DNA from 3 places in the Serratia sp. TSO36 genome. Region 3 is predicted to be linked to each of the others. Evidence: predicted binding sites of a transcription regulator. Region 3 holds the regulator's gene; each other region holds the start of a gene.
The links. Region 3 encodes sigma-54, which starts transcription at its own class of promoters, with help from an activator protein. Its sites were predicted from a motif close to GTTGGCACANNTTTCGCTNT; they were not measured.

Region 1 (9,735 bases), on a different contig from region 3:
GTGGTCAGTCAGCAACAGCTGCAGGTTTTCCGGACGGCGCGCGGCGTCGATCCAGGCGTCAGGAGTTTCGCAGTGCAGGAAGCTTAAAATCGGGGCTAACAGGGATTGGTATGTCATGGCGTCATTGCCCTATGTATTTCAAGTTGCAGCTAGGCGGCCAGCTCACTCATCCCCAGGAGCTTACTCAGGTAAGTGACTGGGGTGAGAGAGTGCAGCCAACAACGCTGCAGCTTGAAAGACGACGGGGATATCAGGGGCCGGCGAAAGCCAGCCCACAGGCATTAATCGGAAAGGGATTAGTGGCGTTTGCCGTCGTCGTCTTCGTCGATGTAGTCGCCGTCTTCGTCATCCTCACCGTCTTCACCGTTCGGATCTTCGAAGTAGGTGCCCCAGCCGTCGTAGTTGACGCCGCAGCGTTCCGCCAGCGCCACCAACTGCTCGACCTGAGCGTCGATCAGCTCGGCGTTCAGGCCGACTTCGCTGATCACGTCGCAGCACATCACCAGCGAGCCGTCTTCCACTTCCAGCTCTTCGGCGTCGGTCACTTCGTAGCCCAGCTTGAAGGCTTCAACGGCGGCCTGCTCCAGAACCTCAAATTTCTCGGCGGACAGATGGTGCTCGATGGTGTAGAGCGCGTCCGGATCGCTGCCGTCTTCCAGCAGTTCTTCGATGATCAGGCGGGTCTCTTCACGTTGTTCTTCCAGCAATTCGCGGTTTGCCATGCCTATATCCTCAAGTCAAATGGCCTTCATTCCTTCTATTTTCACACACCGCCGACGTTGCTTCCACGATAAACGTGAAAGATTTCCTCGCCGGGGTTGAAATTGAATATTCATACATATAAAGTGAATTTTAATTCAATTAAACAATCAGGGAATCGGACTATGAGCACCGGCAATGCGTTCTACCAACGTCACTTTCTGAGGTTAATGGATTTCACCCCCACCGAGCTGCAGGCGCTGCTGAAACTGGCGGCCGATCTGAAGCAGGCCAAGAAGCAGGGGCAGGAACAGCGCCAGCTGCAGGGCAAAAACATTGCGCTCATCTTCGAAAAAGACTCGACCCGCACGCGATGCTCTTTCGAAGTTGCCGCATTCGATCAGGGCGCGCAGGTCACTTACCTCGGCCCGAGCGGCAGCCAGATCGGCCATAAGGAGTCGATGAAAGACACCGCCCGGGTGCTGGGCCGCCTGTACGACGGTATTCAGTATCGCGGCTACGGCCAGGCGCTGGTGGAAACCCTGGCGCAGCACGCCGGCGTGCCAGTGTGGAACGGCCTGACCGACGAGTTCCACCCCACCCAACTGCTGGCGGATCTGCTCACCGTGCAGGAGCACCTGCCGGGCAAGGCGCTGAGTGAAGTGAAGCTGGCGTACGTCGGCGACGCCCGCAACAACATGGGCAACACGCTGCTGGAAGCCGCCGCGCTGGCGGGCATGGATCTGCGGCTGGTGGCGCCGAAGGCCTGCTGGCCGCTGCCGGAGCTGGTGGCCGAGTGCCAGGCGTTGGCGCAGCAAACCGGGGCGAAACTCACCCTGACCGAAGACATCGCCGAAGGGGTGCAAGACGCCGACTTCCTCTACACCGACGTGTGGGTGTCGATGGGCGAACCGAAAGAGACCTGGCAGGAGCGTATCGCGCTGCTGCGGCCGTATCAGGTCAACATGGCGATGCTGAAGCTGACCGGCAACCCGAACGTGAAGTTCCTGCACTGCCTGCCAGCGTTCCACGACGATCAAACCACGCTCGGCAAGCAGATGGCGCAGCAGTACGATCTGCACGGCGGCATGGAAGTGACCGACGAAGTGTTCGAGTCGGCGCACAGCGTGGTGTTCGATCAGGCGGAAAACCGGCTGCACACCATCAAGGCGGTGCTGGTCGCCACGCTGAGCGAAACCCTCTGACCGCCCTCCCCTCCGCCCCGGCGCCCCCGGCCAGGGCGGCTAATATATTCCAGGAATATCAAATAGCGGATTGACCTTTGCTCACCGCCGGCAAAGGTTCTACCGTGACAGGCCGACGGCGCCCGCGCCGTAAAAACCAACGATAACAAACCGTTCTCAGCGCCGCCTGGCGGCGCCTTCAGGGGATACACACCGATGAAAGCCAAACTCTTGCCGCTGTTCCTGCTCGCTGCCCTGCCCGCCGCCGCGTTAGCCGCCACGCCGCCGAATACGCTGGTGGTGGTGCAATCGCTGGATGACATCGTCAGCCTCGATCCGGCGGAAGCCAACGAACTCTCCAGCATCCAGACGGTGCCCAGCCTGTATCAGCGGCTGGTGCAGGCGGATCGCGACGATCCGGCCAAGGTGGCGCCGGTGCTGGCGGAAAGCTGGCAGGGCGATGCGGCGGCCAAAACGCTGACGGTGAAACTGCGGCCGCAGGCGGCGTTCGCCTCCGGCAACCCGCTGACCGCCGACGACGTGATCTTTTCCTACAGCCGCGCGGTCAAGATGAACAAGTCGCCGGCGTTCATCCTCAACGTGCTCGGCTGGCAGCCGGACAACATCGACGCGCAGCTGAAGAAGATCGACGAACATACGGTGCAGCTGCGCTGGACGGCGGACGTCAGCCCGGCGGTGGCGCTGAATATTCTTTCGACGCCGATCGCCTCGATCGTCGACAGCAAGGCGGCGCTGGCCAACATCAAAGACGGCGACTTCGGCAACGCCTGGCTGAAAATGCACTCCGCCGGCAGCGGCCCGTTCAAGATGCGCGTCTATCAGCCGCATCAGGCGATCGTGCTGGACGCCAACCCCACCACGCCGGGCGACAAGCCGCAGCTGAAAAACATCATCATTAAAAACGTGCCGGATCCGGCCACCCGCCGCCTGCTGATCCAGCAGGGCGACGCCGATATCGCCCGCGAACTGGGCGCCGATCAGACCGACACGCTGAAAAACCAACCGGGCGTCAAGGTGCTGGAGATCCCGTCCGCCGAACAAAACTACCTGGTGTTCAACACCGGCAACGGCGCCAATCCGCTGCTGAACAACCCGGCCTTCTGGGAAGCGGCGCGCTATCTGGTGGATTATCAGGGCATCACGAAGGATCTACTGAAGGGCCAATACTTCGTGCACCAGAGTTTCCTGCCGGTCGGGCTGCCGGGCGCGCTGGAGACCAACCCGTTCAGCTACGATCCGGCCAAGGCGAAAGCCATCCTGGCCAAGGCGGGCATCACCCACGCCGCCTTTACGCTGGACGTAGAGAACAAGCCGCCGTTCATCACCATCGCGCAGGCGCTGCAGGGCAGCTTCGCCGCCGCCGGCGTGAAGGTCGAGCTGCTGCCGGCCGCGGGCAGCCAGGTTTACTCCCGCGTGCGCGCCAGGCAGCATCAGGCGGCGATCCGCCTGTGGATCCCGGATTACTTCGACGCCCACTCCAACGCCAGCGCCTTCGCCTACAACGACGGCAAAAGCAGCACGGTGGCCGGGCTGAACGGCTGGCAGATCCCGCAGTTGAACCAGCAGACGCTGGCGGCGCTGGCCGAAGCCGATCCGGCCAAGCGCCGCGCGCTGTACACCGCCATGCAGCAGGAACTGCAGCGCAGTTCGCCGTACGTGTTTATCGATCAGGCCAAAACCGAAGTGGTGCTGCGCGACAACGTCAAAGGCTACCAACAGGGGCTGAACGCCGACATGGTCTACTACGATCGCGTCAGCAAATAGCCGGCGGGCGGCCATCGCCGGCCAATCGATTGCGGGGCGGCAAAAAACGGCGTTTTAGCGCTTGCAGTGGCGAAAAGCGCGAGTATAATGCGCCACAATTTGCCAGGAGAAAGCATGAAAAACGACGTTTGTTTTGTTAGCCACAATCGACAAAACCGACTGCCTATCGGCGGCCAGCTGCCGTTGTTTCTCCTGTTGCTAAACCGATCGTTTCAAGCCCCTCATTGAGGGGCTTTTTTTTGCCTTGAAAATATCGAAAAGTCCCGCGCCACGGGCACGCGTCGAGGAGGAGTGAAAAATGGCCAACCCGCTGTATCACAAACACATCATCTCTATTAACGATCTCAGCCGCGAGGATCTGGAGCTGGTGCTGCGCACCGCCGCCGGTCTGAAAGCCAATCCGCAGCCAGAACTGTTGAAACACAAGGTGATCGCCAGCTGCTTCTTCGAAGCCTCGACCCGTACCCGCCTGTCGTTCGAAACCTCGATGCACCGCCTCGGCGCCTCGGTGGTCGGTTTCGCCGACGGCAGCAACACCTCGCTCGGCAAGAAAGGCGAAACCCTGGCCGACACCATCTCGGTGATCAGCACCTACGTGGACGCCATCGTGATGCGTCACCCGCAGGAAGGCGCGGCGCGCATGGCCGCTGAATTCTCCGGCAATGTGCCGGTGCTCAACGCCGGCGACGGTGCCAACCAGCATCCGACCCAGACCCTGCTGGATCTGTTCACCATCCAGGAAACCCAGGGCCGCCTGAGCAACCTCAGCATCGCCATGGTCGGCGACCTAAAGTACGGCCGCACCGTGCACTCGCTCACCCAGGCGCTGGCCAAATTCGAAGGCAACCGCTTCTACTTCATCGCCCCGGACGCGCTGGCGATGCCGGCCTACATCCTGAAAATGCTGGAAGAGAAAGGCATCGAGTACAGCCTGCACAGCAGCATTGAAGAAGTGGTGCCGGAACTGGATATTCTCTACATGACCCGGGTACAGAAAGAGCGCCTCGATCCTTCCGAGTACGCCAACGTGAAAGCGCAGTTCGTCCTGCGCGCTGCGGATCTGGCCGGCGCACGCGCCAACCTCAAGGTGCTACATCCGCTGCCGCGCATCGACGAGATCGCCACCGACGTGGATAAAACGCCGCATGCCTACTACTTCCAGCAGGCGGGCAACGGCATCTTCGCCCGCCAGGCGCTGCTGGCGCTGGTACTCAACGCCGATTTGGCTCTTTAAGGGGGAACCGCCATGACTCACGACAACAAACTGCAGGTCGAAGCGATCAAATGCGGCACGGTGATCGACCACATTCCGGCGCAGATCGGTTTCAAACTGCTGACGCTGTTCAAGCTGACCGCCACCGACCAGCGCATCACCATCGGCCTGAACCTGCCCTCCAACGCGCTGGGCCGCAAGGATCTGATCAAGATCGAGAACACCTTCCTGACCGAGCAGCAGGCCAACCAGCTGGCGATGTACGCGCCGAAGGCCACGGTAAACCGCATCGATAACTACGAAGTGGTGCGCAAGCTGACCCTCAGCCTGCCTGACCACATCGACGGTGTGCTGACCTGCCCGAACAGCAACTGCATCAGCCGCAGCGAGCCGGTGGCGTCGAGCTTCAGCGTGAAGCCGCGCGACGGCGAAGTGCACCTGAAGTGCCGCTATTGCGAGAAAGAGTTCGAGCATCAGGTAGTGTTGCAGGCCGACTGAATTCTGCCCTTTTAACGGGAGCGGCGCTGTTAATCTGCGCGTCACTCCCTATAATGGATGCCTGAAAATAACTCTACCCACGTTGCTACCCACCGAATTTCAAGCTGCGGCCGACCGCGCGGCGGCGTGAAAGACAACGGGTCTATCAGGAGAAAACATGTCACGTAATATCAGCACTGAACTCGCCCCGGCAGCCATTGGTCCTTACGTGCAGGGCGTTGATCTGGGCAGCATGATCATCACTTCCGGCCAGATCCCGGTCGATCCGAAAACCGGCGCCGTCGCCGACGACGTGGCCGCTCAGGCGCGCCAATCGCTGGAAAACGTCAAAGCGATCGTCGAAGCCGCCGGCCTGATCGTTGCCGACATCGTGAAAACCACCGTGTTCGTGAAAGATCTGAACGACTTCGCCACCGTTAACGCCGCGTACGAAACCTTCTTCACCGAGCACAGCGCGCCGTTCCCGGCCCGCTCCTGTGTAGAAGTGGCGCGTCTGCCGAAAGACGTGAAGATCGAAATCGAAGCCATCGCCGTGCGTCGTTAATCGACGGTCACGCGCATCACGGCCAGTACAGACTGGCCGTTTTTATTTCTGCTCTGTCCCGACAGCCTGCCGTCCCTGCGCCTTTAGCGCTCACCGCCGCCGCCTTTTCGCCCTATATTAAGGCGTCGTCACGCCAAACCTGCACCGCGAATGGGCGTTTTTCGCCGCGGCAGCCTCGCTCTGCGCCATTTTCGCCCGTTATCGCCTTGGCACGTTTTATGCTCGATTGATTGACAGCCTGCAATGTCGACGAGGTGACGATGCTGAATATCAATCTTTCCGCTTCACCGTTTTTTGATGAGATGCTTCTGGCTGAGGGAAAACACCGTGGCCACTACGACGCCTACTGGCAATGGCTGCAGCAGGCCGATCACCAGGCCGTGCAACGCAAGCGGGAAGAGGCTGCGCTGCTGTTTCACCGGGTGGGCATCACCTTCAACGTCTACGGCGACGATGACGGCGCTGAGCGGTTGATCCCGTTCGACAGCGTGCCGCGCATTATTCCGGCCGTCGAATGGGCGATGCTCGATCGCGGCATTCGCCAGCGCGTACAGGCGCTCAATGCCTTCCTGCATGACATTTACCACCAGCAGCATATTCTGAAGGCCGGCCTCATTCCGGCGGAGCAGGTGCTGGCCAACGATCAGTATCAACCCTGTATGCAAGGCGTTGATCTGCATCGCGATATCTATGCGCATATCGTCGGCGTGGACATGGTCCGCAACAGCGACGGCCAATACTACGTGCTGGAAGATAACTTGCGCACCCCGTCCGGCGTCTCTTACATGCTGGAAAACCGCAAAATGATGATGCGTCTCTATCCGGAACTGTTCGCCCGGCAACGCATCGCGCCGGTGGAGCGCTACCCGTCGCACCTGCTGCAAACGCTGCGCGAAAGCTCGCCCATCAACGATCCCACCGTGGTGGTGCTGACGCCGGGCCGCTTCAACAGCGCCTATTTTGAGCACAGTTTCCTGGCGCAGCAGATGGGGGTGGAGCTGGTCGAAAGCGCCGATCTGTTCGTCAAGGACGGCGCGGTCTTCATGCGCACCACCGCCGGGCCGTGCAAAGTGGACGTGATCTATCGTCGGGTGGACGACGCCTTCCTCGATCCGCTGGCGTTTCGGCCGGACTCGATGCTCGGCGTACCGGGGCTGCTGTCGGTGTATCGCGCCGGCAATGTGGTGCTGGCCAACGCCATCGGCACCGGCGTGGCCGACGACAAATCGATCTACCCCTACGTGCCGGATATGGTGCGCTTCTACCTGCAAGAGGAACCGATCCTCAACAACGTGCCAACCTGGCAGTGCCGACATAAAAACGAACTGTCGTATGTGCTGGCCAACCTCGAACAGATGGTCGTGAAAGAGGTGCACGGCGCCGGCGGCTACGGCATGTTGATCGGCCCCACGGCGAGCAAGGACGAGCTCGCCCGCTTCCGCGCTCTGCTGCTGTCTCGCCCGCAGAATTACATTGCGCAAAACACGCTGGCGCTGTCCACCTGCCCGACCTTCGTCAACGATGGTCTGGCGCCGCGGCATATCGATCTGCGGCCGTTCGCCCTCAGCGGCGCGGAGATCCGCCTGGTGCCCGGCGGCCTGACCCGGGTGGCGTTGGCGGAAGGTTCGCTGGTGGTGAACTCGTCGCAGGGCGGCGGCACCAAGGACACCTGGGTATTGGAGGACGACCTATGCTGAGCCGCACCGCCAGTGAACTCTATTGGATGGCCCGCTATCTGGAGCGGGCGGAAAGCATCGCCCGGGTGCTGGACGTCACCAACAAGCTGTCGATGATGCCGATCCGCGACGGCGGCGATCAGGATCTGCAGGTGCCGCTCAACCTGACCGGCACCGGCCAGCTGTATGCCGCCGCCTACCCGGAATTGACGATGCCCAATCTGGTCAGTTTCTTCGCGCTCGACAACCGTAACCACAGCAGCATCTTCAGCTGCCTGCAAATGGGCTGGAACAACGCCCACGCGGTGCGCGGCAGCCTGTCATCCGAAGTCTGGGAGTGCATCAACGCCACCTGGATAGAGATGAAACTGATCCGCCGCCAGGGCATCGGCTCGGTGGGTGCCGATGCCTTCTTCGACTGGGTGAAGGAGCGCGCCCATCTGTTTCGCGGCGCCATGTTCGGCACGCTGCTGCGCAGCGACGCCATGCGCTTTATCCGTCTCGGCACCCTGCTGGAGCGGGCCGACGGCACCGCCCGTCTGCTGGAGGTGAAGAACACGCTGATGGACATCGACGGCGACCCGGTGCGCGAATATTACCGCATGGACACGCTGCTGCGGGCGGTGAGCGCGCGCGAAGCCTACCACAGCATCTACAAGCAGCCGTTGAGCCGCGAGACCATTGCCGAACTGATGATTCTTCGCAATGAAATCCCGCGTTCACTGCTGGCCTGCGTCGGCGACATGGTGCAGCAATTGGAACTGATCGGCGGCGGCGCCAACCAACCGCGACGTCTGGCGCACACCCTGCATGCTGAGCTGCGCTTCAGCAGCATGAAGGACCTGAACAAGATCGGCCTGGGCGAGTGGTTGAGCGCCTTTCTCGGCCAGGTGAACGGCATCGCCGAAAGCATCCATCACACTTATCTGGAGGCGCAATGAAACTGAATATTGAGCACAACACCCATTATCGCTACGCCCAGCCGGTGCAGCGCAGCACCCAATATCTGCGGTTGACGCCGCAGGATTCGCCCCATCAGCGCATCCTCTCCTGGCAACTGTCGTTGCCGGATGACGCGGTGCGCACCACCGACGCCTTCGGCAACGTACTGCACGTGCTGACGCTTGATGAACCGCATCAGGCCATCACCATTCGGGTGCTCGGGGAAGTGGAGATTGAAGACGGCGTCGAAGATCGGGTGCTCGGGCACCTGTCGCCGCTGGTATTTCTGCGCCATAGCCCGCTGACCCAGCCCGATGACGCCATTCAGGCCTTCGCCCTGCGTTATCATCAACCGCAGGCGGTGCTGAGCGGCCTGGAACATCTGATGGGTGAACTGCTGCTGAAAATGCCTTACAGCCCTGGCTCCACGCGCGTGACCGACAGCGCCGCCGAGGCTTTCGCCGCCGGCAGCGGCGTGTGTCAGGATCATACGCATGTCTTCCTGAGCTGCTGCCGCAGCCTGAACATCCCGGCGCGCTACGTCAGCGGCTACCTGTACAGCGAAGACTCGACCCATGTCGCCACCCATGCCTGGGCGGAAGTGTGGGTGGAGGAACGCTGGCACAGCTTCGACGTGACCAACAATACGCGCATGCCGAATCAGCACCTTAAGCTGGCGGTCGGCATCGATTATCTGGACGCCTGCCCGGTGCGCGGCATGCGATTGGGCGGCGGCTGCGAAGACATGAGCGCCATCGCCGCCGTACAAATGATGCCAACCGGCCAGTAGCCGCTTGCCGATGGAAAATGTTTCGGGCACGCTGCGCGTTGGCGGCGTGCCGGTCTTGTTTTGAGGGATTGTAGTATGACCTACTGTGTGGCCATGCGTTTGTCGTCCGGGCTGGTCTTTGCGTCCGATTCGCGCACCAACGCCGGGGTGGATCATATTTCCACCTTCCGCAAACTGCACGTGTTCCAACAGGACGGCGATCGCACGCTGGTGCTGCAAAGCGCCGGCAACCTGGCGACCACCCAGAGCATCATCAGTTTGCTGTTGCACCGCAGCAAGGACGCCGAACGCCCCAACCTGCTCAACGCTCCCAGCCTCTACGACGCCGCCACGCTGGTGGGGGAAACGGTGCGCGAGGTGATCCAGCGCGACAGCGAGGCGCAGCAAAGCGGCAGCACCACCGA
Region 2 (9,735 bases), on a different contig from region 3:
GCAGTTGTGCGAAGCGCGGTTGCTGCGCCTGCAACTGCTGGATCTGCCGCAGCGTCTCCTGTTGCTGTTGCCAGCGGCTTTCCGTCAGGATGCCGCGCCACAGCGTATCCTGCCGCAGCCAGCTCTCCAGCGTCGCCTCGGGCGCTTCGCCGATCAGGTTGTCCGCCAGCAGCAGGTCGGCCTGGGCGATCTGTTCCTCGCTTTGCCAGCGCTTGCCGGCGTAGTAGCGCACTTCCAGCTCGCAGCCGTGCTGCGCGAGCAGCCGCTGTAGCGCGGCCGTCACCGTTTCCAGCTCGACCGGCGGCCGATACAGCAGCGTCAGCCGGGCGGGCAGGGCGACCTCCTCTTCGACCTGTTGGCGGGGGATGCGCCAGCCGGGCAGCATTTCATGGCTGGGGGTGATCACGCTGTTGGGGATCGGCAGATGGCTCAGCAGGCCGGATTGCTGGATCAGCATCAGCAGTTTTTGCCCCTGGGCTTCGCTCAGCACGCCGTGGCGCAGGTTCAGCGCCAAATAACACCAGCCCAGGCTCATGCTGCGCTGCACCGGCCGGGCCTGCGCCAAATCGTCTTGTTGACCGATGGTGATGCGCACCGGATGCTGGCAGCTGGTGTAGGGGGCGGCGGTGGGCAGATCGGGGGTGATCCAGTATTCGATGGTGTCCAGATACGGATGCTGCAGGTGGTAACCGGCGTGCTGTTCCAGCCGCACCAGCTGCGGTTCATTCAGCGTCAGCTTGAACGGGCCGGCGCCGATGGCCGGCAGCTCCGGGTGGGTCATCAGGCAAGGTAGCTCCGCCAGCCGGTGGGCCAGCCAGTAATCCGGCAGATGCAGATCGAACTGAACGCACAGCGGATGCGGCAGGCTGATGCGCGCGACGTTGGCCAGGCTCGGTTGGCTGCGCGGGTGGTGTTGCAGTTTTTCCAGCGTTTGCAGCAGCTGGTGGCCGGTCAACGGTTCGCCGTTGTGCCAGCGCAGCTGGCTGCGCAGAAAGAAGCGCCAGCGCAGGCCGCGATCGCTAATCTGCCAATGGTGCGCCAGATCGGGCTGCGGTTCCGGGTTACCGGTCATCAGGCGCGTCAGTCCGGCGTGCAGGGTCGACACCAGGTGTTGCTCGGCGCGGCCGGTCAGCGTGAGCGGGTCGAGCGTTTCCAGCGTGCGGTAATAGGGAATGCGCAGCGTCGGGCTGCCGGCCTGCCATTGCCCGCCGAGGTGCGGGCTGAGCAGATCCTGCAGGTGCTGCGGATCGAGCTGCGCCATCTCCAGCGCCCCCTGATGGTTGCCCTGTTGCAGCAGCTGTTGCAACAGCTGCGCGCGCAGTTCATCCGGGGTTTTCAGGCAATGCAGGCGGGCGCGTTTGCCGCGGCCGGGCTGCGAATGCCAGCTCAGCCAGCCCTGATCCTGCAGCTGTTGCACCAGCGTGCGGGCGTGCCGCTCGCTGCAGTAGAACATCGCCGCCAGCTCGCCGATGGTCACGGCGACCGGCGCGCTGCCGAGCTGATGGTACAGGCGTTGATATTGGCTGAGGCGATGAACCAGGCGCATGGGCAGAAATCCGGAACGGTTTTTTCAAATTGTTCACTATTACTTCCGCAAATACCATTCCATACTGCACGGATTGTAATCGCGTTCACATTCAAGAGGTCTTTATGTATCGCCTGGCAGCTTTCGATATGGACGGCACGCTGTTGATGCCGGATCACCGGGTTGGCCCGGAAACGCTGGCGGTGCTGAACCAGCTGGTGAAACGGGAGATGGTGGTGACGTTCGCCACCGGGCGGCACTACCTCGACGCGCAGCCGATCATGGCGCAGCTGGGGCTGCAGGGCTACCTGATCACCGGCAACGGCACGCGGGTGTATGACAACCGCGGCCAACAGCTGCACGCTACCGATCTGCCGGCGGCGGTCGCCGAAGAGGTGCTGCATCATCATTGGCGCACCAGCGCCAGCATGCACGTGTTCCGCGACGAAGGCTGGCTGACCGAGTTTCCCGTGCCGGAAGAGATGCTGCGGGCGCACCACCTGAGCGGCTTTCGTTTTCAGCTGGCCGACGTGCGCCGCCTGCCGGCGTTCGGCAACAGCAAGGTGTGCTTTGTCGCGCCGCACGAGGAGCTGCTGGCGTTGCAGGTGCAGCTGCGGGCGCAGCTGGGTGACGAGGCAGACCTGTGCTTTTCCGCCTACGATTGCCTGGAGGTGCTGCCGCTCGGTTGCAATAAGGGCACGGCGCTGGACCGGCTGAGCCGCCATCTGGGGCTGACGATGGCCGACTGCATGGCGTTCGGCGACGCGATGAACGACAAAGAGATGCTGGGGGCGGTGGGGCACGGCGTGGTGATGGGCAACGCCCTGCCGCAGCTGAAATCCCTGCTGCCGCAGCTACCGGTTATCGGCCATTGCCAACAGCAGGCGGTGGCCCACTATTTACAACATTGGCTGCGTTCACCTTGCCTCACCTATTCCCCCGAAGAATGAGGTTCTCCTTACAGCCGGCCGGGTATGACTACCCGGCTTTTTTTTATCCGCAGCCTGGCGTTACAAATCCGCCAGCTGCGCCAGATACGGCTGCAGATCGCCGATGTTGTTGCTGACCCATTCCGGGTTGTAATAGGTATCCAGATAACGCTCGCCGCTGTCGCACAGCAGGGTGACGATCGACCCTTGCTCGCCGTTTTCGCGCATCTGTTTCGCCAGCTGCAGCGCACCCCAGACGTTGGTGCCGGTGGAAGCGCCAACCTTGCGGCCGAGCACGCCTTCCAGCCAGTGAATGGTAGCGACGCTGGCGGCATCCGGCACCCGCAGCATGTTGTCGACCACCGACGGGATGAACGACGGCTCGGCGCGCGGGCGGCCGATGCCTTCGATGCGGCTGCCGCAGCTGCCGATCAGCGTGCGATCGCCGTGGTGGAAGCAGTCATAGAACACCGAATTTTCCGGATCGACCACCGTCAATTGCGTATCGTGCCCCTGATAGCGGATGTAGCGCCCCAGCGTGGCGGAGGTGCCGCCGGTGCCGGCGCTCATCACGATGTGTTTCGGCACCGGGAAGGGTTCGCGCGCCATCTGGCGGAAGATGCTGTCGGCGATGTTGTTGTTGCCGCGCCAGTCGGTGGCGCGCTCGGCGTAGGTGAACTGATCCATATAGTGGCCGTTCAGCTCTTTCGCCAGCTGTTCGGAGGCGGCGTAGATCTGGGCGGCGTGATCGACGAAGTGACAGCGGCCGCCGTAAAAGGCGATCTGTTCCACCTTGCGGCGCGCGGTGCAGGACGGCATCACCGCGATGAACGGCAGGCCGATCAGACGGGCGAAGTAGGCTTCGGACACCGCGGTGCTGCCCGAAGAGGCCTCAATGATGGTGGTGTTTTCGGTGATCCAGCCGTTGCACAGGCCATAAAGGAACAGCGAGCGCGCCAGACGGTGTTTCAGGCTACCGGTCGGGTGGGTGCTCTCATCTTTCAGATACAGGCAGATGCCGGGAAACGCCGGCAGGTTCAGGCGAATCAGGTGCGTATCGGCGGAGCGCTGAAAATCCGCTTCTATTTCACCGATAGCATATTTTACCCAAGAGTTTGTCATGATTTGGCCTCAGAATAGGGGGCTGGTTTATGGCGTAGCATAGCCTGTCGGCAGGAAAAAAGGATTGCCATTTTCCCTGTTTAATCGCCTAATGGGAGAAAATTTTTCTCCTGGTGGCCGCTATGTTAGATAAAACAGACCGTAAGCTGCTGTGCATGCTGCAGCAAGACTGCACCCAGTCGCTGCAGGCGCTGGCCGATGCGGTCAATTTGACCTCGACGCCGTGCTGGAAACGCCTGAAGCGCCTGGAAGACGAGGGCTATATCCGCGGCCGGGTGGCGCTGCTGGATAACGAAAAGCTCGGCCTGGGGCTGACGGCGTTCGTGCTGATCAAGACCCAGCAGCACAGCAGCGAGTGGTATCAGGCGTTTGTACAGTTGACCAGCCAGATGCCCGAGGTGCTGGCGTTCTACCGCATGGCGGGGGAGTACGATTACCTGATGCAGGTCGAAGTGGCGGACATGAAAAGCTACGACGGCTTTTATAAGCGCCTGGTGAACGGCGTGCCGGGCCTCATCGACGTCACCTCGAGCTTTGCCATGGAAAAAATCAAATACACCACTGCATTGCCGGTGCCGGAGTGAAAAGTTCACCGGACGGGCGGCTCAACGGTGGTATCCTGCTCCGCTGAAGCAGAAAAAGAGACAAATCCCATAAAATCCTGGAATCAAACTGCGTGAGATTATTTGCTCAAATCGGCTGGTACTTCCGCCGGGAGTGGCGCCGCTACCTCGGGGCGGTGGTGCTGCTGATCGTCATCGCCATCCTGCAACTGTTGCCGCCTAAGCTGGTCGGCATCATCGTGGACGGCGTCACCGAAAAACAAATGTCTACCGGCGTGCTGATGGCCTGGCTCGGGCTGATGATCGGCACCGCGATCGTCGTTTACCTGCTGCGCTATGTGTGGCGGGTATTGCTGTTCGGCGCGTCCTACCAACTGGCGGTCGAGCTGCGCGAGAACTTTTACCGCCAACTCAGCCGGCAAAACCCGGCGTTCTACCTGCGCCACCGCACCGGCGATCTGATGGCGCGCGCCACCAACGACGTGGACCGCGTGGTGTTCGCCGCCGGCGAAGGCGTGCTGACGCTGGTGGATTCGCTGGTGATGGGGTTGGTGGTGCTGGTGGTGATGAGCACCCAAATCAGCTGGCAGCTGACGGTGCTGGCGTTGATCCCGATGCCGCTGATGGCGATCGCCATCAAATATTACGGCGACCAGCTGCACCAGCGCTTTAAATCGGCGCAGGCGGCGTTTTCCAGCCTGAACGATCAGGCGCAGGAAAGCATGACCAGCATCCGCATGATCAAGGCCTTTGGGCTGGAAGATCACCAATCCAACCGCTTTGCCGAAGTCGCGGCGCAGACCGGCGCCAAGAACATGCACGTGGCGCGGGTGGATGCGCGCTTCGATCCGACCATTTATATCGCCATCGGCGCCTCTAACCTGCTGGCCATCGGCGGCGGCAGCTGGATGGTGGTGAACGGTTCGTTGACGCTCGGGCAGCTGACCAGCTTTGTGATGTACCTCGGCCTGATGATCTGGCCAATGCTGGCGCTGGCCTGGATGTTCAACATCGTCGAGCGCGGCAGCGCGGCCTACAGCCGCATCCGCAGCCTGCTCGACGAGGCGCCGGCGGTGCAGGACGGCCCGCAGGCGCTGCCGGCCGGGCGCGGCGTGCTGGACGTGGATATCCGCGCGTTCCACTACCCGGAAAACCCGCACCCGGCGCTGCATGATGTGGCGCTGACGCTGAAACCAGGGCAAATGCTGGGGCTGTGCGGGCCGACCGGGGCCGGCAAATCGACGCTGCTGTCGCTGATCCAGCGCCAGTTCGACGTCGATCAAGGGCAGATCCGCTATCACGGCCTGCCGTTGCCGCAGGTCAAACTCGACGACTGGCGTTCGCGGCTGTCGGTGGTGAGCCAAACGCCGTTCCTGTTCTCCGATACCGTGGCGAACAACATCGCACTGGGCCATCCGGGGGCGACGCAGGCGCAGATCGAACAGGCGGCGCGGTTGGCCAGCGTCCATGAGGACATTCTGCGGCTGCCGCAGGGCTATGACACCGAGGTGGGCGAACGCGGCGTGATGCTGTCGGGCGGGCAGAAACAGCGCATCTCCATCGCGCGCGCGCTGCTGCTGGATGCGGAGATCCTGATCCTCGACGATGCGCTATCGGCGGTGGATGGCCGTACCGAACACCAGATCCTGCACAACCTGCGTAGCTGGGGGCAAGATCGCACGGTGATCATCAGCGCGCACCGGCTGTCGGCATTAACCGAGGCCAGCGAAATCCTGGTGATGCAGCACGGCGGCGTGGCGCAGCGTGGCGATCCGGCGGCGCTGGCGGCGCAGCCGGGCTGGTATCGCGATATGTACCGCTATCAGCAGCTGGAAGCGGCGCTGGACGAAGCGCCGGAAAACGGCGAGGAGGCGTTGGCCGATGAATAAAGTGCAAAAGCTGTGGCCGACGCTGAAGCGCCTGCTGGCCTACGGTTCGCCGTACCGCAAACCGTTGGGGGTGGCGGTGCTGATGCTGTGGGTGGCGGCGGCGGCGGAAGTCGCCGGGCCGATCCTGGTGAGCTATTTTATCGATAATTACGTCGCCAAAGGGCAACTGCCGCTGATGATCGTCGGCGGGCTGGCGGCGGCCTACATTCTGCTGGAGCTGCTGGCGGCGGCGCTGCATTACTTCCAGGCGCTGCTGTTCAACCAGGCGGCGGTAGGCGTGGTGCAGCGGCTGCGCACCGACGTGATGGACGCCGCGCTGCGCCAGCCGCTCAGCGCCTTCGACACGCAACCGGTCGGGCAATTGATCTCGCGCGTCACCAACGACACCGAAGTGATCAAGGACCTGTACGTGATGGTGGTCTCCACGGTGCTGAAAAGCGCCGCGCTGATCGGCGCCATGCTGGTGGCGATGTTCAGCCTCGACTGGCGCATGGCGCTGGTGGCTATCTGCATCTTCCCGGCGGTGTTCGTGGTGATGGGCATCTATCAATATTACAGCACGCCGATTGTGCGCCGGGTGCGCAGTTATCTGGCGGACATCAACGACGGTTTCAACGAAGTGATCAACGGCATGGGCGTGATCCAGCAATTCCGCCAGCAGGTGCGCTTCGGCGAGCGCATGAGCGCCGCCAGCCAATCGCACTATCTCGCGCGCATGCAGACGCTGCGGCTCGACGGTTTTCTGCTGCGGCCGCTGCTCAGCCTGTTTTCGGCGCTGGTGCTGTGCGGTTTGCTGATGTTGTTCGGCTTCAGCGGTGAAGGCGTGATTGGCGTCGGCGTACTCTATGCCTTCATCAACTACCTGGGGCGTTTGAACGAACCGTTGATCGAACTGACGTCACAACAGTCGATCCTGCAGCAGGCAGTGGTGGCCGGCGAACGCATTTTCGAACTGATGGATCGCAGCCAGCAGAGTTACGGTACCGACGATAGTCCGTTGGCCGGCGGCCGCATCGACATCACCGATCTGAGCTTCGCTTACCGCGCGGACAAAAAGGTGCTGCAGCATATTTCGCTGTCGGTGCCGTCGCGCGGCTTCGTGGCGCTGGTCGGGCACACCGGCAGCGGCAAGAGCACCTTGGCCAACCTGCTGATGGGCTATTACCCGGTCAGCGAGGGAGAAGTGCGTCTCGATGGCCGCCCGATCTCCAGCTTGTCGCACCGCACGCTGCGCCAGGGCGTGGCGATGGTGCAGCAGGATCCGGTGGTGATCGCCGATTCGGTGCTGGCCAACGTCACGTTGGGGCGCAATATCGAGGAAGACGCCGTTTGGCGAGCGCTGGAAACGGTGCAGCTGGCGGATCTGGTGCGTGGCTTCCCGCAGGGTATTCACACCCGACTGGGGGAGCAGGGCAATAACCTGTCGGTTGGGCAGAAACAGCTGCTGGCGATGGCGCGGGTATTGGTGCAGGCGCCGCAGATCCTGATCCTCGACGAGGCGACCGCCAACATTGACTCGGGCACCGAACAGGCTATCCAGCGCGCGCTGCGTGCGATCCGCGAGCACACCACGCTGGTGGTGATCGCTCACCGCCTCTCGACGATTGTCGATGCCGATTCCATTCTGGTGCTGCATCGCGGCCAGGCGGTGGAGCAGGGCAACCATCAACAGCTGCTGGCGCAGCAGGGGCGCTACTACCAGATGTATCAGCTGCAGCTGGCGGGCGAGCAGTTGGCGGAAGCGGTGCGCGAGGAGAGCCAACCCGCCTGATCCCACGGGCCGCGATCGCGGCCCTTATTTTTCCCAACGCACCACAAGCAGGCAACTCCGCCAGGCTACGCCCCCTTTCTGCACTTTTTCGACGCGACACGCACCAAATCAGTGCGCATTATTTAACCCATTCAAGGTATCGGTACTGCGCCGCGCCGCGGCGGCGCCCGCGTGTCTGCTAATCCGCTGAATCGCCATGCAAAATAAAATTTGGCACAGCCCTTGCTACATATGACGCGTACCAGGGGTGAGTTTGGGCTTAATTCGTGGAGGGGCAATATGAAGCTGGTGACCGTGGTAATCAAACCGTTCAAGCTGGAGGACGTGCGCGAGGCCTTGTCCTCCGTGGGTATTCAGGGGTTGACCGTAACCGAAGTGAAGGGCTTTGGCCGCCAGAAGGGGCACGCCGAGCTGTATCGCGGCGCCGAATATAACGTCAATTTCCTGCCCAAGGTCAAAATCGATATCGCCATCGCCGACGATCAGTTGGATGAAGTGGTTGATGTGATTAGCAAAGCCGCCTACACAGGCAAAATCGGCGACGGCAAAATTTTCGTTGCCGAGTTGCAACGTGTGATCCGCATTCGCACCGGCGAAACCGACGAATCGGCACTGTAACCGCGAACTCAGTTAAGTGATGGGGATGGATTGATAATGAAAAGACTGTTATCCATGTTGGGCCTGAGTTCGGTAACCCTGGTTCCTTCTTTGGCACTGGCCGCCCCGGCGGTCGCCGATAAGGCCGACAACGCCTTTATGATGATCTGCACCGCGTTGGTGCTGTTCATGACGCTGCCCGGCATCGCGCTGTTTTACGGCGGCCTGCTGCGCGGCAAAAACGTGCTGTCGATGCTGACGCAGGTCACCGTCACCTTCGCGCTGGTCTGCGTGCTGTGGGTGTTGTATGGCTATAGCCTGGCGTTCAGCGAGGGCAATGCGGTGTTCGGCGGATTCCAGACGGCGATGCTGAAAGGCATCGGCATCGACAGCGTCACCGGCAGCATCAGCCAGATGATCCACGTCGCCTTCCAGGCCTCCTTCGCCTGTATCACCGTGGCGCTGGTGGTGGGTGGCTTCGCCGAACGCATTCGCTTCTCGGCGGTGCTGATCTTCGCGATCCTCTGGTTCACGCTGTCTTATCTACCGATCGCGCACATGGTGTGGGGCGGCGGTTACCTGGCCGCCGACGGCGCCTTGGACTTCGCCGGCGGCACCGTGGTGCACATCAACGCCGCCAGCGCCGGGTTGATCGGCGCCTACCTGATTGGCAAACGCGCCGGCTTCGGTAAAGAGGCCTTCAAACCGCACAACCTGCCGATGGTGTTTACCGGGGCGTCCATCCTGTATATCGGCTGGTTCGGCTTCAATGCCGGTTCCGCCAGCGCGGCCAACGGCATTGCGGCTCTGGCATTCCTCAACACCGTGGTTGCCACTGCGGGCGCCATTCTCTCCTGGACCTTCGCCGAGTGGGTGCTGCGCGGCAAGCCTTCATTGCTGGGCGCCTGCTCCGGCATGATCGCCGGGCTGGTAGCAGTGACGCCGGCGGCGGGCACCGTGGGCGTGGGCGGGGCGTTGATCATCGGCCTGGTGGGCGGCGTCGCCGGCCTGTGGGGCGTCGTAACGCTGAAAAAATGGCTGAAAGTGGACGACACCTGCGACGTATTCGGCGTGCACGGGGTGTGCGGCATCGTCGGCTGCCTGCTGACCGGCGTGTTCACCGCCTCTTCACTGGGCGGCACCGGCTACGCCGAAGGCGTGACGATGGGCCACCAGGTCTGGATCCAGCTGGTGAGCGTGCTGATCACGCTGGTGTGGTCGAGCGTCGCCGCTTTTATCGCCTTCAAGATCGCGGGCGCCATGGTGGGGCTGAGAGTGCCGGAAGAGCAGGAGCGCGAGGGGCTGGATGTCAACAGCCACGGCGAAAGCGCCTACAACC
Region 3 (9,735 bases):
TTGCTGGAGAGCGGGTGCAGGCGGCGGGTGTCGCTGTAACGGCGGATCAGCGTGTTGCGATCGGCGTCGAGGAACAGCAGCTGCGGCGAGAAGCTGTCCGGCAGCTGAGTCATCGCGTATTCGAACACTTCCGGCGATTCCGGCATGTTGCGCACGTCGATGCTGACCGCCGCGGAGATATTGCGTTCCGCCAGCGTATTGGCGAGCTGCGGCAGCAGCACCACCGGCAGGTTGTCAACGCAGTAAAAACCCATGTCTTCCAGCGCCCGCAAGGCGACAGATTTTCCGGAACCGGAACGGCCGCTGACAATCATCAGCACCATGTGGCAACTCCCCTGGCATCGCGGCGGCGTTCATCGCCACCGGTGGAAACTTTGTTATTCCGGCCGAGGCCGGATCCATCATCGTGAAACAGTAACGTTATCCGGGCTGGAAGTCACGCCGGCCGGACATTACTCGGTGATGATTTGGTAAAGTTCTTCGTCGCTTTGCGCGGCGCGCAGGCGGCGGCATACGGTTTTGTCGGCCAGGCGTTTGGCGACCAGCGACAGGGTATGCAAATGGGTTTTGCACTGATCGGCAGGCACCAGCAGCGCGAACAGCAGGTCGACCGGCTGGTTGTCGATAGCGTCGAAAGCGATGGGTTGGTCGAGACGGATAAACACGCCAACGGCCCGCAGTGTGTCCTCTTCCAGTTTGCCGTGGGGAATGGCGATACCGTTGCCGATACCGGTGCTGCCCATGCGCTCCCGGGTGAGAACCGCGTCAAACACCACCTGCGAAGGCAGATTGAGCTGTTTGGCGGCCAGTTCGCTGATAATTTCCAAAGCCCGCTTCTTGCTGGTGCAGTGTACCGAGCTTTTGGTGCACTCGATGTTTAACACCGAGCTTAATTGCATATATTCGTTGTTCATCTCATCTTCACTTAAAACCGCGCCGCCGGGCGCACCCGGCAAGGCGGTTTTTCGTCGGTTTTAACCCTGATTACCGTTCGGCGCGTCACCCATGCGGGTCACGCGCCGAAGGGCGAGGCGGCGACGGATGCCGCCTCATGGAGTGGGTTAGGGTGTCAGTGTTGCTTCAATTTGTCTTTATGTTTGTTCAATTGACGTGCCAATTTGTCGATCAGCGTATCAATTGCGGCATACATATTCTCGTCTTCCGAGGTGGCGTGCAACTCGCCTCCATTCACGTGCACCGTTGCTTCCGCAATTTGCTGCACTTTTTCCACACTTAATACAACATACACCTGATTGATGCGATCAAAATACTGTTCGAGTTTGGCGAACTTGTTGTTCACGAACTCGCGCAACGGATCGGTGATTTCGATGTGGTGTCCGGTAATGTTGAGCTGCATAGTGTCTTCCTTCTCAATAGAGGTCAAACCAACTGTTTACGCTGGTTCGACGGCGGGATGGACAAAGACTCTCGGTACTTGGCGACGGTGCGCCGCGCCACGATGATCCCCTGATCGGCGAGCAGGGTGGCCAGCTTGCTGTCGCTGAGTGGCTTGGCGGGGTTTTCCGCCGCAATCAATTTCTTCACCAACGCGCGGATCGCCGTCGAGGAGGCTTCGCCGCCGCTGTCGGTATTCACGTGGCTGGAGAAGAAATACTTCAATTCAAAAATGCCGCGCGGGCTGTGCAGAAACTTCTGCGTGGTGACGCGCGAGATCGTCGATTCATGCATCTCCACGGCCTGGGCGATATCCGCCAGCACCATGGGTTTCATAAACTCTTCGCCTTGCTCGAAGAACGCCTGCTGTTGGCTGACGATGCAGCGGGTGACCTTCAGCAGCGTCTCGTTGCGGCTCTCCAGGCTTTTAATCAGCCACTTGGCTTCCTGCAGGTTGCTGCGGATAAACTGGCCGTCGGCTTCGCTGCGGGCGCTGTTGCCCAGCGCGGCGTACTGCTGATTGATCTTCAAACGCGGCACGCTGTCGCCGTTGAGCTCGACCGTCCATTTGTTCTGCGTCTTGCGCACCAGCACGTCCGGGATCACGTATTCCGACTCGCCGGTATTGATCGACTGCCCCGGGCGCGGATCGAGCGACTGAATCAGCAGCATCGCTTCTTTCAGTGTATCTTCTTTTAGCCGGGTTGATCGCATCAGGCTGCGAAAGTCGTGGTTGGCCAACAGATCCAGATGGTCGCTGATGATCAGCCGCGCTTCGGCCAGGTAAGGGGTGTCTTTGGCGTATTGGGAGAGCTGCACCAGCAGGCAATCGCGCAGATCGCGCGCGGCGACGCCGATCGGATCGAAACGCTGCACGCGCTTCAATACCGCCTCGACTTCCTCGAGGGTCACGTTCTCGTCGCCCAGGCTTTCCAGAATGTCTTCCAGCGGCACGGTGAGATAGCCGGTGTCGTCCACCGCGTCGACGATGGAGGTGGCGATGGCGGCGTCGGTATCGGAGAACGGCGTCAGATCCACCTGCCACATCAGGTAATCCTGCAGCGTTTGGGTGGTCTCGCCCTGATAGACCGGCAGTTCGTCGTCGCTGTAGTCGGTGCCGGTGCCGGACGGCGTGCCGGCGGTGTAGATCTCATCCCAGGTGGCGTCCAGCGGCAGCTCTTCCGGCATGTCTTTCTGTTCCAGCGCCTCGCGGGTATCGAGCCCCTCGGTCTCCTGGGTTTCTTTGGCGTCGATTTCGTCGTGCAGATCGGTCTGTTCAAGCAGCGGATTGCTCTCCAGCGCCAGCTGGATCTCTTGCTGAAGTTCAAGCGTGGACAACTGCAGCAGGCGGATCGCCTGCTGGAGCTGAGGAGTCATGGCCAGCTGTTGGCTGAGCCTGAGTTGCAAACCTTGCTTCATAGTTTTCTGTCTACTTCCGTTAACGGTGTCGCCCCGCAGGGCGCGCCGGCGCTTAGAGGCGGAACTCTTCGCCCAGATAAACGCGTTTAACCTGCTCGTCGGCCAGAATAGCATCCGGCGTGCCGTGGGCAATCAGTTTGCCCTGGCTGACGATGTAGGCGCGTTCACACACGTCCAGCGTCTCGCGCACGTTGTGGTCGGTGATCAGCACGCCCAGGCCGCTGTCACGCAGGTGCTCGATGATTTTCTTGATATCGATAACGGAGATCGGATCCACCCCGGCGAAGGGTTCGTCCAGCAGTATGAATTTCGGGTTGGCCGCCAGCGCGCGGGCGATTTCGACGCGGCGACGCTCACCGCCGGACAGCGCCTGGCCGAGGCTGTCGCGCAGATGGGAGATATGGAACTCTTCCATCAGCTCCTTGGCGCGGTCTTCGCGCTGTTCGCTGGTGAGATCGGGGCGAATCTCCAGCACCGCCATCAGGTTGTCGTACACGCTCAGGCGGCGGAAGATCGACGCTTCCTGCGGCAGGTAACCGATGCCGCGGCGCGCGCGGGCGTGCAGCGGCAGCAGACTGATGTCTTCTTCGTCGATCACGATGCGCCCGGCGTCGCGTGGCACGATGCCGACCACCATGTAGAAGGTGGTGGTTTTACCGGCGCCGTTCGGCCCGAGCAGGCCGACGATCTCGCCGGATTTCACTTTCAGGCTGACGTCTTCGACAACTTTACGGCCCTTGTAGGCTTTCGCCAGGTTTTCTGCGATGAGTGTTGCCATAAGTGATTAGTTACTCTTTTTCTGCTCGTTTTTGTCTTGCAACTGCGACGGTACCAGAACCGTTGTCACGCGTTTGCCTTTGTCGCTAAACGCCTGCATTTGCTGCTGTTGCACCAGATAGGTGATGCGATCGCCTTTCACGTTGCTGTCGAGCTGCTCCAGATAGGCGTTGCCCGTCAGGGTCACCAGCTGGGTCGCCACGTCGTAACGCACTTTCTGCGCGTGGCCTTTGACCGGCTTGCCGCTGTCCTGCATCTGGTAGAAGGTTACCGGGTTGCCGAACGCTTCAATATAGGTCTTATTCTGATCTCCGCCCGGGCGGGTGACCACCACCTTATCGGCGCGAATATCGATGGTGCCTTGCTTGATCACCACGTTGTCGGTGAAGGTGCTGACGTTGCTCTGCATGTCCAACGACTGCTTGAGCGAGTCGATGCTGACCGGCTGGCTGGAGTCGGATTTCAGCGCCAGAGCGGGGGCGCTGGCGGCCAAAACTAAGCTGCCGAGCAACAGGTTACGGAGTTGGTTTTTGGTTCTGAATTTCATAGTTGGTCTTAACCTTATCAATCAGCTCAGCGGTTTTGGTCCGCAGGTTCCCACGCATTTTCATGCCGTTAGAGGTAAAATTGGTCCCGTAAATCGTGACTTCGTCATCGGAGGTGACGTCCTGGGTGACCAGGTTTACCTGAGCGTTGTCCGTCTTAATTTTTTCCAGCTGCGAGGTGGTGGTCAGGCTGTTTACCTCGACGTGACCATACAGATACAGCATCCGGTCTTTAGTCAGTTTGGCGCGATCGGCGCGAACTGACCAGGTGGCCACCGCATTCTCATCGAACAGCGTCATTACCGGCTGGGTGAACCAGCTCAGCTCGCCGGCGGTGTAATACTTCGCGTCTTCCGCCACCAGTTTGTAATTCAGCTTGCCGGCCGGGTTGTACACCACGGTGACCGTGTGCTGGCTCTGGTAGGTCGGATCCTGATCGTTGACCGGGCCAGGGGCCGTGTCGTCGCTGAAATCCGTCATGTTCCAGCCGATCAGCGCCAGAACGATCACCGTCAACAGGATGGTGATCCACAGTTTGGTTTTACTCATATCGACAGCCCTTTGGCGTCCTCCAGCTTATTTTGAGCCAAAAGAATGATGTCGCACAGTTCGCGCACCGCGCCGCGGCCGCCGGCAATGCGGGTGACGTAGTGGGCGCGCGGCGTCAGCAGCGGGTGGGCGTCCGCCACCGCGACCGCCAGGCCGACCTGCGCCATCACCGGCCAGTCGATCAGGTCATCGCCGATATAGGCGACCTGATCCGCCGTTAACGACAGTTTATCCAACAGTTCGCGGAAGGCCAAAAGCTTATCGGATTGCCCCTGATACAGATGGGTGATACCGAGCGTCTGCGCGCGGTCTTCCAGCAGCTTGGCGGAGCGACCGGTGATGATCGCCACCTCGATGTCCGAGGTTTTCAAGCAGCGGATGCCGTAGCCGTCGCGCACGTTGAACGCTTTCAATTCTTCACCGTTGTTGCCCATGAAGATCAGGCCGTCCGACAGCACGCCGTCAACGTCGCAAATCAACAGGCGGATGTTCCCGGCACGCGCCATAACCTCTTGTTCTACCGGCCCGTAGCAGGTTTCTACCATACCCATTCCGTTCTATTCCTTAATTAAACGACGCCGGCGCGCAGCATGTCATGCATATGTACCACACCCAGCAACTGGTCGCCATCGGCAACCAGCAGCGCGGTGATGTGGCGTTGTTGCATCAGGTTCAATGCATCGACCGCCAGGATGTTGGGGCGCACCCGTACGCCGCCCGGCGTCATGACATCGGCGATCTTCGCCTCGTGCAGGTTGATGCCCATGTCGAACACCCGGCGCAGGTCGCCGTCGGTGAAGATGCCGGCGATTTTCATCAAATCGTCGCAGACAACCGTCAGGCCCAGATTTTTGCGGGTAATTTCCAGCAGCGCGTCGCGCAACGAGGCGTCGGCGCTGACGTGGGGCATTTCGTCGCCGCTGTGCATGATATCGCTAACCCGCAGCAGCAGTTTGCGGCCGAGTGCGCCGCCCGGATGCGACAGCGCGAAGTCTTCCTGCGTGAAACCGCGCGCTTTCAGCAGCGCGACGGCCAGCGCATCGCCCATCACCAGCGTGGCGGTGGTGCTGGTGGTCGGCGCCAGCCCCAGCGGGCAGGCTTCCTGCGGCACCTTGATGCACAGGTGGATATCCGCCGCCTTGCCCATCGAGCTTTCCGGATTATTGGTCATACAGATGAGGGTGATCTGCTGGCGTTTCAATACCGGGATCAGCGCCAGGATCTCGCTGGACTCGCCGGAGTTGGAGATGGCGAGCACGATGTCCTGCGGGGTGACCATGCCCAAATCGCCATGGCTGGCCTCCGCCGGGTGAACGAAGAATGAGGGGGTGCCGGTGCTGGCGAAGGTCGCGGCGATCTTGCAGCCGATATGGCCGGATTTGCCCATGCCCATCACCACCACTTTGCCGCCGCAGGCGGCGATCGTTTCGCAGGCGCGAGTGAAGTCTGCGTTGATGTAGCTGTCGAGCTGAGCCAGCCCTTCACGCTCTATCTGAAGCACTTCTTTGCCGGCCTGCTGAAAATCGAAGCCCGGTTGCAACTCAATGTTCGACATACTCATTCCCGTCGGTTTAGCCGAAAGTACTGAAAGGGTTAAAGAACAGCACCGCAAGATACGCAATAAAGCCACATAATAACAGCGCGCCCGCCAGGTGACCGATGCGATGCTTGCGGCCGATGCACAGTACGCTCAGCAGCACGCTGGCCGCCAGCATCACCCAGTAATCGCGCTGGAAGGCGGCGGCGTCTACGCTGCCCGGCGACAGCAGGGCGGGGACGCCCAGCACGATCACCGTGTTGAAAATATTGGAGCCGATGATATTTCCAATCGCCATATCATCCTCGCCCTTCAGCGCCCCGGCGATGGAGGTGGCCAATTCGGGCAAGCTGGTGCCGATGGCGATAATGGTCAAGCCGACCACCAGTTCGCTCAGGCCGAAATAGTGCGCAATCACCGTCGCGTTATCGACCACCATTCTGGAAGAGAGCGGCAGAATGATAAACGCCAGCACCAGCCACAGCACCGCCACAGTGTTGCTGCTGTCCTGCGGCAGCTCGGCGATCTGCTCCATGGTCAGGCTGTCGCTGCCCTCGCGCTGCGCCAGCCGGGCGATTTTCAGCATCAGCAGGATGAAGCCGGCGGCGGCGGCCAGCAGCAGCACGCCGTCCAGCCTGCTCAGGGTGCCATCCATCAACACGAAACCGCACAATACTGTGACCGCTAACATCAACGGCAGTTCGCGCCGCAGTATCTCGGAACGCGCGGCCAGCGGGTGAATCAGCGCCGCCACACCCAGGATCAATAAGATGTTGGTGATGTTGGAACCTAATACGTTGCCAACGGCCATATCTATCTGCCCGTTCAGCGCGGCGGTGGTGGACACGATCAGCTCCGGCAGCGAAGTGCCGATGCCGACGATGGTCATGCCGATGATCAACGGCGGGACGCCGAGCGAGCGGGAAATCACGGCAGCACCATAAACTAAGCGGTCTGCACCATACACCAGTAGAAATAAACCAACGATTAATAATGCTATCGCGAGAAACATGCAGGGTCCTTTGTCGGGTATTATCCCGGTTCGTTGGTTAAAGCCGTCAATGCGGCGGTATTGCTTGCCCTCCGTTGCGCGCGTGTGAGCCGCAGCAACGGTTTTTCCCGGCTAATAGTTGAACAGTTTCGTTTTTTTTCGTTATGGCGCCAATTTTGACCGGGTGGCGCGGAAAAGTAAAACCAATGGCACCATTGGTTGCGAAATGGCAGTAAGTTTTTGTAAAGATGAGACGGATTGCGCCCATTGCTTTAACATCACGGGTAGATTCAGCAAAAGATGAGTCGTAAAGGGTCCATTAACATGCTCCAAAAGGCAGATAATTTGGTCGAAGTGCGCGACATGAGCTTCTCGCGCGGCGACCGACGGATATTTGAAGACATCAACCTGACGGTGCCTCGCGGTAAGGTCACGGCGATCATGGGGCCATCGGGCATCGGCAAAACCACGCTGCTGCGCCTGATAGGCGGCCAGCTGGCGCCGGACAGCGGGGAGATTTGGTTCGACGGCGACAACATTCCCGCGTTGTCCCGCCGTCAGTTATACGACGCGCGCAAAAAGATGAGCATGCTGTTCCAGTCGGGCGCGCTGTTCACCGATTTGACCGTGTTCGAAAACGTGGCCTACCCGCTGCGCGAGCACAGCAACCTGCCTGAACCCCTGCTGCGCAGCACGGTGCTGATGAAGCTGGAAGCGGTGGGGCTGCGCGGCGCGGCCCAGCTGATGCCCAATGAGCTTTCCGGCGGCATGGCGCGCCGGGCGGCGTTGGCGCGCGCGATCGCGCTGGACCCTGAGATGATCATGTTCGACGAACCTTTCGTCGGCCAGGATCCGATCACCATGGGGGTGCTGGTCAAGCTGATCGATGAGCTGAACCATGCGCTGGGCATTACCTGCATCGTGGTGTCGCACGACGTGCCGGAGGTGCTGAGCATCGCCGACTACGCCTATATCGTGGCCGATCACCGGGTGATCGCCGAAGGCACCACGCAGCAATTGCAGAACAATCCTGATGCGCGCGTGCGCCAGTTTCTGGATGGTATAGCGGATGGGCCGGTGCCGTTCCGCTATCCGGCCGGGGATTATCAGACCGAACTGCTAGGCTTAGGGAGTAAATAAGCTCATGTTATTAAGAGCGTTAGCGTCGTTGGGGCGCAGTGGCATCAACACCAGCGCCAGCTTCGGCCGCGCCGGGTTGATGCTGTTCAACGCGTTGATTGGCCGGCCGGAACCCGGCAAGCAGTGGCCGCTGTTGTTGAAACAGCTCTACAGCGTCGGCGTGCAGTCGCTGCTGATCATCATGGTCTCCGGGCTGTTCATCGGCATGGTGCTGGGCCTGCAGGGTTATATCGTGCTCACCACCTACAGCGCCGAGGCCAGCCTCGGCATGATGGTGGCGCTGTCGCTGCTGCGCGAGCTGGGGCCGGTGGTGACGGCGCTGCTGTTCGCCGGCCGCGCCGGTTCCGCGCTGACGGCGGAAATCGGCCTGATGAAGGCGACGGAGCAGATCTCCAGCCTGGAAATGATGGCGGTCGATCCGCTGCGGCGCATCGTGGCGCCGCGCTTCTGGGCGGGGCTGATCAGCATGCCGCTGTTGACCATCATTTTCGTGGCGATCGGCATCTGGGGCGGCTCGGTGGTCGGCGTGGACTGGAAGGGCATCGACAGCGGCTTCTTCTGGTCGGCGATGCAGGGCGCCGTAGAGTGGAAAAAAGATCTGCTCAACTGCCTGATCAAAAGCGTGGTATTCGCCATTACCGTAACCTGGATTGCCATTTTCAACGGGTACGACGCCGTGCCTACCTCTGAAGGGATTAGCCGGGCGACGACGCGTACCGTGGTGCATTCGTCACTGGCGGTGTTGGGATTGGATTTCGTGCTGACAGCACTGATGTTTGGGAATTGATTCGATGCAAACGAAGAAGAGTGAAATCTGGGTTGGGGCATTTATGCTGATCGCGCTGTGCGCCATCGTGTTTATCTGCCTGCAGGTGGCGAACCTTAAATCGATCGGCAGCGAGCCGACCTACCGCATTTACGCGACGTTCGACAACATCGGCGGCCTGAAACCGCGTTCGCCGGTGAAGATTGGCGGCGTGGTGATCGGCCGCGTGGCGGACATCGAACTCGATTCGAAAACCTACACGCCGCGCGTGGCGCTGGATATCCAGAAAAAGTACGACCAAATCCCGGATACCAGCTCGCTGGCGATCCGCACCTCCGGCCTGCTGGGCGAGCAATATCTGGCGCTTAACGTGGGCTTCGAAGATCCTGATATGGGCACCGCCATCCTGAAAGACGGCGGCACCATTCAGGACACCAAATCAGCCATGGTTCTGGAAGACCTGATCGGCCAGTTCCTGTATAAAAGCGGCGGTCAGGACAGCGCCAAACCGGGAGACGCGGCCGCTGAGCCGGCTGCCGGCGCCGCACCGCAACCCGCTGTTCCAAATCATTAAGAGAGGATACCTGCATGTTTAAACGTTTACTGATGGTGGCTC

Region 1: the regulator sigma-54 is predicted to act here: its motif matches at 6,129-6,148, upstream of ACK3CV_RS02735 (circularly permuted type 2 ATP-grasp protein).
Region 2: the regulator sigma-54 is predicted to act here: its motif matches at 8,009-8,028, upstream of glnK (P-II family nitrogen regulator).

What each region holds. Positions count from the first base shown of each region.
Region 1 covers NZ_JBJZOU010000005.1:109,458-119,192, reverse strand. The annotation lists gene miaE (tRNA isopentenyl-2-thiomethyl-A-37 hydroxylase MiaE) at 1-117, opposite strand, end outside; gene rraB (ribonuclease E inhibitor RraB) at 297-722, opposite strand; gene argF (ornithine carbamoyltransferase) at 885-1,904, shown strand; gene ACK3CV_RS02755 (ABC transporter substrate-binding protein) at 2,100-3,668, shown strand; gene pyrB (aspartate carbamoyltransferase) at 3,967-4,902, shown strand; gene pyrI (aspartate carbamoyltransferase regulatory subunit) at 4,915-5,379, shown strand; gene ridA (2-iminobutanoate/2-iminopropanoate deaminase) at 5,537-5,923, shown strand; gene ACK3CV_RS02735 (circularly permuted type 2 ATP-grasp protein) at 6,184-7,620, shown strand; gene ACK3CV_RS02730 (alpha-E domain-containing protein) at 7,614-8,540, shown strand; gene ACK3CV_RS02725 (transglutaminase family protein) at 8,537-9,331, shown strand; gene ACK3CV_RS02720 (proteasome-type protease) at 9,407-9,735, shown strand, end outside.
Region 2 covers NZ_JBJZOU010000009.1:65,488-75,222, forward strand. The annotation lists gene ACK3CV_RS05640 (SgrR family transcriptional regulator) at 1-1,546, opposite strand, end outside; gene cof (HMP-PP phosphatase) at 1,651-2,475, shown strand; gene ACK3CV_RS05650 (PLP-dependent cysteine synthase family protein) at 2,536-3,576, opposite strand; gene ACK3CV_RS05655 (Lrp/AsnC family transcriptional regulator) at 3,699-4,160, shown strand; gene smdA (multidrug efflux ABC transporter permease/ATP-binding subunit SmdA) at 4,253-6,028, shown strand; gene smdB (multidrug efflux ABC transporter permease/ATP-binding subunit SmdB) at 6,021-7,799, shown strand; gene glnK (P-II family nitrogen regulator) at 8,079-8,417, shown strand; gene amtB (ammonium transporter AmtB) at 8,454-9,735, shown strand, end outside.
Region 3 covers NZ_JBJZOU010000024.1:296,378-306,112, reverse strand. The annotation lists gene rapZ (RNase adapter RapZ) at 1-323, opposite strand, end outside; gene ptsN (PTS IIA-like nitrogen regulatory protein PtsN) at 453-914, opposite strand; gene hpf (ribosome hibernation promoting factor) at 1,070-1,357, opposite strand; gene rpoN (RNA polymerase factor sigma-54) at 1,381-2,814, opposite strand; gene lptB (LPS export ABC transporter ATP-binding protein) at 2,867-3,592, opposite strand; gene lptA (lipopolysaccharide ABC transporter substrate-binding protein LptA) at 3,599-4,138, opposite strand; gene lptC (LPS export ABC transporter periplasmic protein LptC) at 4,107-4,685, opposite strand; gene kdsC (3-deoxy-manno-octulosonate-8-phosphatase KdsC) at 4,682-5,236, opposite strand; gene kdsD (arabinose-5-phosphate isomerase KdsD) at 5,254-6,240, opposite strand; gene ACK3CV_RS22160 (calcium/sodium antiporter) at 6,257-7,234, opposite strand; gene mlaF (phospholipid ABC transporter ATP-binding protein MlaF) at 7,538-8,353, shown strand; gene mlaE (lipid asymmetry maintenance ABC transporter permease subunit MlaE) at 8,358-9,140, shown strand; gene mlaD (outer membrane lipid asymmetry maintenance protein MlaD) at 9,145-9,693, shown strand; gene mlaC (phospholipid-binding protein MlaC) at 9,708-9,735, shown strand, end outside.